DNA from 3 places in the Lentibacillus sp. JNUCC-1 genome. Region 2 is predicted to be linked to each of the others. Evidence: riboswitches for the same ligand, from Rfam matches in the RefSeq annotation. Region 2 holds a riboswitch; each other region holds the start of a gene.

Region 1 (3,263 bases), on a different contig from region 2:
CCTGTCTTTCATTTCACGGGCCGCCTTATTGGTAAACGTAATCGCCAGCACATTGCGCGGGGCGACATCCTTTTCATCGAGCAAGTAAGCAATTCGGTGTGTCAGCACACGCGTCTTGCCGCTTCCAGCCCCTGCCATAATCAGTAAAGGACCGTCTGTATGCTGAACAGCTTCCTGCTGCTCTTTATTCAAACCTTTCAGTAATTCATGCATTTGATCACACACCTTCCTTTATGACATACCCTGAACGGCTTTAACCGTTTTAAGGGCCTGTTTTAAATTCGTGTATAAACTGTTGCCGACCACGACGATATCTGCATAGGTCTTCATCTCTTGTGCCTGCTCTGGTGTTATAATTCCTCCCCCATAGACCAAAAGGGTTTCATCCAATTCATTGCTGACCCGCTCCACCAGACCGGGATCCCCATATGTACCACTGTACTCCATGTAAAAAATCGGCAAACGAAACATCCGCTCTGCCATATAAGCATAGGTCAGAACATCGTCTTCATCCGGCATCAGACAGTTCGTATGTGTGAAGGCTTTTGCATCTTCATTTAAAATACAGTAGCCTTCCATCATAATCTCTTCCCAGTTCATCATCGGCTTGAACGTTTTAATCGCTTCGTGCTGAACATCCATCATCCATTTCTTATCTTGGCTGTTCATCACCATCGGGATGAAATAGTAATCAAAGCCCGGTGTCACTGATTCGACATTGGATATTTCCAGAATGCACGGCACAGTGTGACGGCGAATGCGCGACAGCAAATCAAGCACACCATCAAGCGTCACATCATCTGTTCCGCCAACAATGACCGCATCAGTGCCCGATTCACACACCGCATCCAGCGCTTCATCCGAAATCTCTTTCGCCGGATCCAGCTTAAATATATGTTTCCACTCATTCATTGCATAGTTCAACAGCTGACGCCTCCATCATTGTAGTACGTTCATTCATTATAACAAAAAAGCACCTGTTTGGGGTGCCTGATATCTTTCACAGATAACTTATGAGGAATCAAAAGCGCAGGCGCCTTGCTCACCCCCGAAAAGCATAAGCAAGAACGTGCAGTGGCGGTCTGTGCCACGGAGCGTTCTTGCTTATGACTCGAGGGGGTAGGCGCCGGAGCTGGAGGAATCAAAAGCGCAGGCGTCTTGCTCACCCCCGAAAAGCATAAGCAAGAACGTACAGTGACGGCACTAATATTTTTCTGTACATTAAAAAACAGGTGCAAACAAGAATTGGCCTTCTGTTTGCACCTGTTTTATTTAACATATAATATCTTGTGGTTCTTTGTCACGGTTCAGAAATGCCCTCACTTCCTTGGGCGTCAGCCCGAACGCTTTGGCTTCCCTTAACAGCTCGACCCATTCTTCATCGTATACATGTTTGTAAGTTACCTTTTCCACATTCCCGCCCCATATCCCCTGGAAATCCAGCCGTCATCGTGTAAAGTTAAACATTAGACCTGTGATTTTGCGTCGTCATTTTTCAATGAGTTTGCCCTTGTCAGGGAATGTTCTACTGAGACTATTATACTATAGAAAGGATGTTTATTTTCTGTCTTCTTTTGTCAATCGTGTACTAGTTTTGTCACGTTTGTGACGATAATTCCCGTTAACCCGCTTTGAGGGCTCTTTTCCTCTGATAGACTGCTATGAACAGACCAGCTGCCAGGGTCAAAAGACCTGCCAGTAAAAACATGAACATGGATGTTGCTGTGTACGGCAGTTTAAAACCAGATGTGCCGCTGTCGATCATACCATCAATGTAGGCGGTATCTGTTCCGCTTGCTATGGCATCTCCTTCTGCTTTAAGGACAAAAGAAAAGGAAGTGTTAAGGCCCTGAAATTCATTTCCCAAATGTTCCGGAAAGCGGATGGTGACATCCAGCGTTTCCTGTGATTTTGACTGCAAGCTGCCCGTAACCTTTGAAAAATCCGCGAGTTTTCCATTGTACAATTCATCTGTGTCTTGTTTAATTTCAAGCCATAATTCATCAAACAACAAATCTGATGGCTGATTTTTCAGCTGCATGGTATAACTGAAATTCTGAGATCCGTTGTTTTCAACCGTCACTGTTCTCGGCGCCCAATCACCAGGTTTCATATTTTCAATATTAAATAGAGAGCCACTGGGAGAAAGGTCCAGCACAACATCTCTGCTCTCTTCCGTCTCCGCAAAAGCTGTATGTCCCGGCAGCATCAAAACACAGATCCCTAATGCCAGCATCGTGCATACCGATAAGATGTTTTTCAACCCGACCCCTCCTTTTACAACGCCCGTTTAAGATGATTCCTGGTTTCTTTTTTGTTTCAATTCAAGTTCCGATAACGCTTTCCAGATAACGAATCCGGAGTAAATCAACATCAGGATACCAGGGATCAGCATAAAGAATGCGCCGTTCTTCGTTTGAATGGCGTTGACAAGGTAACCAACATAAGGAACGGTGAATCCCGTGTATTCTGCTACCACATTTCCGGATAATACCGGGCTGGAATCTTCAGCATTATTGTTGTCGCCTTTGGTCCGGTACATCACATGGTCACCACTGTTTTGAACTTCTGTTATGCGGTGGGTGATCAGCTTACCGTCTTCTTCCTGAAACGTGATAACGTCATTCGCTTTGAATCGTGTCATATCGCCGCCAGGCTTGACAGCAATGATTGATCCTGTTTGAATACCGGGCTCCATGGATCCTGACAAAACAGTCTTAAGCTGATAGCCGAACATTTCAGGCTCTCCGCCCGAAATCTTGGTCACCATCACCATGGTGGCGACACTGATGAGCAGCACAAACAATACAGTTGTTACAATATTATTGACCCATTTCATCACTTTCCGCTTTTTCATCAAGATGGTTCCTCCTCTTTCACACCAGCAGGCTCCTCAGTTTGTTCTGATTGGTCTGATTTAGTGCCTGGTGACTTTTGCTCTCTCTTTTTATCGTCATTTGATGGTTTTTCCTTTTTAGCCTCATCTTTAGCTGAATCTTGCTCTGAGTTTGTTTCCTTGGTTTTCTGCTTCTTTTCAGGTTCTCCTTCTATCTCTTCTGAGTGGTCTGTTTCCCCTTCTGCCTCAGGCTGTTCTGGTTGTTTTTCTTTTTGCTTTGCTTTTTCAGGCTCTTCATCTGTTTCGTTTTCCTGTTTGTCAGTTTCAGTGGCTGGTGGTTCTTCTTCCTCAGGTTCTGGCTCGGTTTCACAGATGACTTCAATCTTTTCGCTCCAGACCTGTGCATCTCTAGGATGATCTTCACGCT
Region 2 (3,263 bases):
GATTATGTTGTTTTGCGTTGTGCTTCTTGTGGCATGCAATCAAAACGACTCAAATGCTCCCGTGAATAGCACTAGTGGAGATGTACCGATAAAAGAAGTAACAAGAAGTGCACAAAATGACGATAAAGAAGAATCTGATACCACGGATTTGGAGGGGGAAGCAGAGACAACGGAAGAAGCAGAATCAACTGATGACAATGATGGAGAGGATATGGTAATAGACGCTGAAACCATTCTGCGACAGTCATTTGAAGCCATGGCTGATTTGAACAGTGTTCATATGAACGGAAGGACCGATATAAAAGAAATTATGGATGGTCAGACCGTTGTTGAAGAAAAGAAGCTGGATATGACTATGCTTTTAAAAGAACCTTATTCCAAGCATTTTGCACTTGAAATCCAGAGTAATGCTGCTAAACCAATCGTATCAGAAGTCTATGAAATGAGTGATGTTCATTACATCCATTCTTCTGTTCATGAGGTAGAGTGGGGTGTTGTTCCCAATCCCAATGGCGGTCAACAATTGTCGCCATTTATACAAGATGCACAGATTGAGGCGCATCTTATGTATAGTGATCAATTTGAGGTTATTGAGACTGAGGGTGAATATGTGCTCACATTTTCAGGCGAGTATGACCAAATCAGATCCTCTCTTTACGGTGGGGTAAAAGACATGTTGCAAATGCTGGAGAAAGAATTACCGATGGATCTTGAGGAAATGAACAGTTCCTATGAAATGGTCATTGATCAAGATACAGCGTTTGTAAAAGAATATCAAATTCATTACGAAGCCCAAGTGCCTGAAGAACAAGGGGAATATAACATTTCAATCGATACTGCGATAACATTGGATGGGTTTAATGAACTTAACGAAATTAGCGTCCCACAAACCATCATAGACGAAGCCGTCACAATGGTTGATAACGACGGAAACGCACTAATGGGAAACTAAACCCTCCCTGAATCTGCACTTTTAATAAATAATTGACACAAACTGCGAACTAATGAATATTTGACTCATACTCAAGATGAGAGAACCGTGATTTGCGCTCCGGGAAGTCGCTTTAACTTTATCACAGCTCAAGTGCGACATCTGTTCAAGAAACCCACTTTCACAGTGTCTTCTAGCCGCGGGCACGGCCTCAGCCTCCTTGCCCCGGCAAGGGGTATGTCGACGTTGTCCGCAAAGGACGGTCTTAGTCGACCATCCTTAGTGTAGCTCGCTGCGGGGTCTTCGGACTCGTGCTGTTCCCGCAGGAGTCGACTTCCCTCCGCTCCAATCACTCTATTTAATTTAGTGGCTTGGACGGTTCTACTCGCATATGAGTTAGAGAATAACCTCTCACACCTAGCTCGGGGAAAACGCGGAGACTCCTGTGGGATGAAAAGCCTCGGTGAGGCCCCGGAGCGCGCAGTAGGGGAAGGAAGGCTAAAACCGTGACGTCCTGTCACAACGCCTTCATGACCCACCTCCTGTGGGCCCGAGGCTCATCAGCGCCCACTGGACGCGGAGTGTTTTCCCCGAGCGGTTGCCAGTGGCAGTCATAAGTTAGTTTGCAGTTTACGGAAAATATGAAATTTCCTCATATAAAAAGCCAGGCCAGGACACGAGTTGTTTTTGTCTGGGCCTGGCTTTTGTAAGGAGTTTCAGGCATTAGCTTTTTTAGTATTTTTTAATAGAAACGTTCTGACTTCTTCTGCAGTAAGTCCTAAAAGTTTTGCTGTTTTAATCAACTCCAACCACTCTTCATCGAGTATTTGATCAGACATAACCACATTCCCGCCCCCAGAATGTCCCGGTAACCCAGCCGTCATTGTTGATGTACCACCAACATTAGACCTGTGATTTTGCGTCCTCACCTTTCAATGAGTTTGCCTTTTTCAGAATACGTTTATTGAAATTCCTATGCGAGTCACTAAGAAAATTGGCAGTCGTTAAAAGGTTGTTTTCACTCTATTTATTGCCCATTTGATCCAGTTGTTTTTCAGCTATATTCCCGGCGATAGGAAGCTTGAATTCCTTTCCTTGATAAGCTTTTAACATTAACACAATCCACAACACAACGGAAAGCGGTGAAAGCAGAAGCCCGATGATCCAGCCGATCAGCGGAATGGCTGTCAGTACGAGGCTTGCTACAAATATGATGACAAATGTAACAATCGATTGCAGGGCATGGAATCGGACAAAACGGTCTTCTTTTTCAATAACAAGAAAAACAATACCAGTTACAAAGCCAGCTAAGTAGCATAATAGTGCAGCTACATTTCTATCGAGTCCTGTCGATGTTTTTTTCTCTGATTCTTGTGCTTGAGCGCCTTCTATAGAGGCACCTTCTTCTTTAAAGACCGTTTGCTCTTTGTTATCAGGTTGATTTTCGCTCATTTAATACCCTCCCCTATATATTTGGATGTCAATAACACTTTGACTTTTCCAGGTTGTGTAAATGAATATACCAGCCAAAGGTTAAGTCTTGGTTAACTATTTGCATAAAAAGAAAAAATTCATTGATCAATCAGATGCAAATACATAACCCAATCCACGAACTGTTTGGATATATTTTGGGTTTGCAGGGTCTGCTTCGAGCTTTCTACGTAAATGGCTGATATGAACCTTAACAGTTTGAATGTCCCCAGCGGATTCGAATCCCCAGACATGATCGTATATCTTTTCGGCACTCCAGATTTGCTGCGGACGTTTGGCGAGCAGAATGAGTACTTGCATTTCTTTGGCAGAGAGGGGGATAAGCTGCTCGTTAATGTAACATTGATAGCGGGAAAGGTGAATCTTAAGTTCATCAAAAATAAGCCATTTGGATTCTGAGTCCCCCTCTGGTGATAACGCCGAAGATTCGCCCTTATTCTAGCTTCAAGCTCGGCATAATCAAATGGTTTAATGAGGTAGTCATCTCCGCCTAATTCAAAGCACTTTACTTTATCCATGACGCTTCTGCGTACACTTAAGAAGATTATCGGAAGGGTTCTTTTTTTCCTGATTTCGCGGCAGACTTCAAATCCGTCCATACCTGGCATCTCAATATCCAGCAATATGAGATCGGGAAGTTCAAGATCTATCAGATTGAGACCATCCTGTCCGCTGGCTGCGGTCAGGACGGTGTAATCTTTTTTCTCTAAATAAAATTGAATCATATCTCGTATACTCTCTTCATTGTCAACGATCAGAATTGTTTCTTTCAACATGGTTGTCTTTACCCTCCTTTGACAATTATGCAGTATAAATTGGTAAAGCAATGAAAAAGGTGGTG
Region 3 (3,263 bases), 1.4 Mb from region 2:
GCGGTGTCGACGATTGAACGGATTATCGATGTATTCCCGCCACAGCAACAGCGTCAGATCCGGCTGCAGCTTGCTACGATTTTAAAAGCGGTCGTATCGCAGCGGCTTCTTTTGACAAAAGATGGCCTTGGCCGGCGAGCAGCAACCGAGGTTCTGGTCAATACGTCGGCGGTTAAAAATCTGATCATCAATGAAAAATTACATCAAGTCCAAAACGTCCTGCAGACCTCACGCGCACAAGGCATGCACACGCTGGAAATGGATTTGAAACGCCTGTTGCATGAAGATGTGGTCTCATACGAAACGGTCGCCCCGTTTTTGAGTGTCCAATGAAAGGGAGGGAGAGCGGATGAACTTTCAATACACCGGCAAACGTTTGTCCGGACAGCGTGTGAAAGGGAAAATCGAAGCCGAAACCGAACACGAAGCCCTGACCCTGCTTGAAAAAAACGGCCTTGTGATTGTTGATATTGCTGAAACAAAACCATGGAACAAAGATATTATCGTTAATCGCAAGCTGAAAAATGCCGATTTCGTGATCTTTCTCAGGCAATACGCCACGCTCATTAATGCCGGCATTTCGATTTCGGAAGCCACGAAAACGATGGCTAAGCAAACGAACAACCATGCACTTAAGTTGGCGCTTGAAGATATCGATAAGCATCTCGATAAAGGGGAGTCACTCTCGGTCGCCGCAAGTGAGCACCCGAACATTTTCCCTGAGCTGCTCGTGAACATGATCTATGCCGGGGAGGCGAGCGGAAAACTGGATGAGATTCTCAACCAAATGGCCGATTACTATGAAAAAGAACATACCAACCGGCGGAAATTGATCTCTGCTTTGATGTACCCGGGGATTGTAGGCATTATCACGGTTTTCCTGACCATCTTTCTGCTCGTCTTTATCGTGCCACAGTTTGTATCGATGTTTCAGTCATTCGGTGAAGAGATTCCGGCTTTTACACAGTTGGTATTAAGCTTGAGTGATGTGGTCAGTGCGTATTGGTGGATCGCAGTCATTCTCATCGTGCCGGCTGTGCTGATTTATAAATATGTGATTCAATTTCCGGAAGTGGCGTATCAGGTTGATCTTATTAAGATTCGATTCCCGTTCCTTGGACAGCTCGCACACAAAGCCGTGCTCGTTCGCATGACGCAAACGATGAGCACGCTGGTCAACAGTTCCGTGCCAATCTTGCAAGCAATGGAAATTACTGAACGTGTTGTTGGTAACAGAGTGATGCAAGACGTTTTAAGAGGATCGCGCGAATCCCTAGAAATTGGTGAGTCGATTACCCGTCCCATGCAAGGACACTGGGCATTTCCGCCACTGATCGTGCAAATGATGCAGATTGGTGAAAAAACCGGAACACTGGATCACATGCTGCAAAAAGCGGCTGATTTTTACGAGGAAGAACTAGAGCAACTGTCTAACCGGATTAAGACATTGATCGAACCACTTATGATTATTGTGCTGACTGTAATTGTCGGCAGCGTGATTATGGCAGTTGTCATTCCGATGTTCTCGTTGTTTGAAAACATTCAGTAATAAAATTGTAAAGTAGACGGGTATATGTGACAGAAATTGAAGTATCATGTAAAAACTTGTCTAAAGAGGTAGATTTTATTCTATGAATCTAGTACAATGAAAGTAGGACAAAAGTAGTGGTGCAAGGAAGGATTATCTGTATCTGGGCACTTGGATAATCTGGAGCAGCTAGTGCAACCGACGCTCAAAAACCTATTTACATAAAGGGGAGAAGCGTTATGTTGGAAAGATTGAAGAGAAGATTTAAACAGGAAAAAGGGTTTACCCTTGTTGAGCTGTTGGCTGTTATAGCGATTTTGGGAATTATTTTAGCGATTGCCATACCTAGTATTGGGAATGTGATTGATAATTCTAAGAAGGATGCAGATCAAGCTAACGTTGATTTGATATTAAATGCTGCGAGACTTGCCTACCTAGAAGAAGGACAACCAGACGAAGGAGCCACTTACACTGTTTCGGATCTAAATACAAAAGGATATCTTGCTGAAGTCCCTACAGAACCTGGAAATGAAGAAAGTGTATACTCAGGTGAAGTAACCGTATCTAAATCAGGAACTAAAATAACCTATCAATTTGATGGGGCTGCTTACCCTGAAGATACTGATGCTGAAGTTGGATCTGCGAGTGATGATACCTAAATAACTTACGCATAAACAAAACGCCTTGCAAAACCTGCAAGGCGTTTTTCAAAGCTAATATGTTACACTCATACATACTACATTATTCCTTAAGCAGGTGATCTTTTGGGCATTTTTAACAATAGCAGGGTCAATATGGTCGTAACGAACCGGGTGATCCGCTATGCTTTTCATAAAAATCATACACCCGACAGTATCGTTGTCCACGGGGAACGGGAATTGCCGGAGGGGACGATGCATGACGGGAAGATTGCCGATCCGAAAGCATTTGAGAATACGGTTCAGCAATTGGTTCAGGAACATCGCTGGAAACGTAAAGACTTAGCGTTTTGCTTGGTCGATGATACAGTCGTAATCCGAGATTTGGACGTCCCAGCAACGCTGTCCAAAGAAGAGGCTGTGGGATATGTGCGGACACAGATTGGCAACAGTTTTTATTTGCCGTTCAACGATCCCGCGCTCGCGATCGATCTGCTCGACAGTGAAGAAGGGACAACGAAAGTCCGGGTTTACGCCTATCCGAAAGATAAAATCAATACATATAAAAAAGCTTTTTCAGATGCAGGGCTGCAGCCGGTGATTGCCGATTTGACGTCGCTTTCTGTGTATCGTTACTTTTATCAAACAGCTGAAAACCCTGCTGAGCATGTGTTGTTGATTCATTGGAACCGGGATGCTTTAATGCTGACGGCGTTCAAGCACCATAAAGCTGTTTTCAGCAGATACATGAAGATTGCAGCTGACGAAGAGATGACAGCGGAACAGGCAGATCAAATCATCAACGAATATATCATTGAAATTAATCGGATCACCGATTTTTATCAATACTCGATCACAAAGGGCGTGCATCGGGTTGAACAGTTGGTCGTATCAGGCGATTTCTCATTTTTGCCAGTGGTGAAGCAAAAGCTTGCTGAACGTTTGACTTTACCGATCCATGATTTTCCGGAAACAGAGCTGTCTGATGCGTATATCGATGTGATTGGACTTGGTTTGAAGAATGGCAGTTAGAAGGTGGGCATGAGATGAATACGGAAATTAACTTTCTAGAAAAACAACAGAAACAAACGCGTCTG

Evidence for each region. A riboswitch is a leader RNA that binds a small molecule or an ion and turns the genes downstream of it on or off. The one in region 2 is predicted to bind cyclic di-GMP.
Region 1: it holds a riboswitch for cyclic di-GMP, as region 2 does, so the genes downstream of both, JNUCC1_RS19045 (anti-repressor SinI family protein) here and JNUCC1_RS09260 (anti-repressor SinI family protein) in region 2, are expected to answer to the same signal.
Region 3: it holds a riboswitch for cyclic di-GMP, as region 2 does, so the genes downstream of both, JNUCC1_RS02945 (competence type IV pilus major pilin ComGC) here and JNUCC1_RS09260 (anti-repressor SinI family protein) in region 2, are expected to answer to the same signal.

What each region holds. Positions count from the first base shown of each region.
Region 1 covers NZ_WHOH01000003.1:185,646-188,908, reverse strand. Annotated here, with positions in the region: partial or broken gene pcrA (DNA helicase PcrA) at 1-213, opposite strand, end outside; gene JNUCC1_RS11310 (heptaprenylglyceryl phosphate synthase) at 232-912, opposite strand; gene JNUCC1_RS19045 (anti-repressor SinI family protein) at 1,273-1,413, opposite strand; cyclic di-GMP riboswitch class I at 1,431-1,519, opposite strand; gene JNUCC1_RS11300 (LPXTG cell wall anchor domain-containing protein) at 1,622-2,263, opposite strand; gene sipW (signal peptidase I SipW) at 2,291-2,857, opposite strand; gene tapA (amyloid fiber anchoring/assembly protein TapA) at 2,857-3,263, opposite strand, start outside.
Region 2 covers NZ_WHOH01000001.1:1,976,119-1,979,381, forward strand. Annotated here, with positions in the region: gene JNUCC1_RS09255 (DUF6612 family protein) at 1-952, shown strand, start outside; gene JNUCC1_RS09260 (anti-repressor SinI family protein) at 1,648-1,770, opposite strand; cyclic di-GMP riboswitch class I at 1,796-1,887, opposite strand; gene JNUCC1_RS09265 (DUF4870 domain-containing protein) at 1,955-2,383, opposite strand; gene JNUCC1_RS19495 (response regulator transcription factor) at 2,503-3,198, opposite strand; gene JNUCC1_RS09275 (ATP-binding protein) at 3,224-3,263, opposite strand, start outside.
Region 3 covers NZ_WHOH01000001.1:615,361-618,623, reverse strand. Annotated here, with positions in the region: gene JNUCC1_RS02955 (type IV pilus twitching motility protein PilT) at 1-333, shown strand, start outside; gene JNUCC1_RS02950 (type II secretion system F family protein) at 350-1,549, shown strand; cyclic di-GMP riboswitch class II at 1,658-1,740, shown strand; gene JNUCC1_RS02945 (competence type IV pilus major pilin ComGC) at 1,768-2,187, shown strand; gene pilM (type IV pilus biogenesis protein PilM) at 2,323-3,198, shown strand; gene JNUCC1_RS02935 (PilN domain-containing protein) at 3,213-3,263, shown strand, end outside.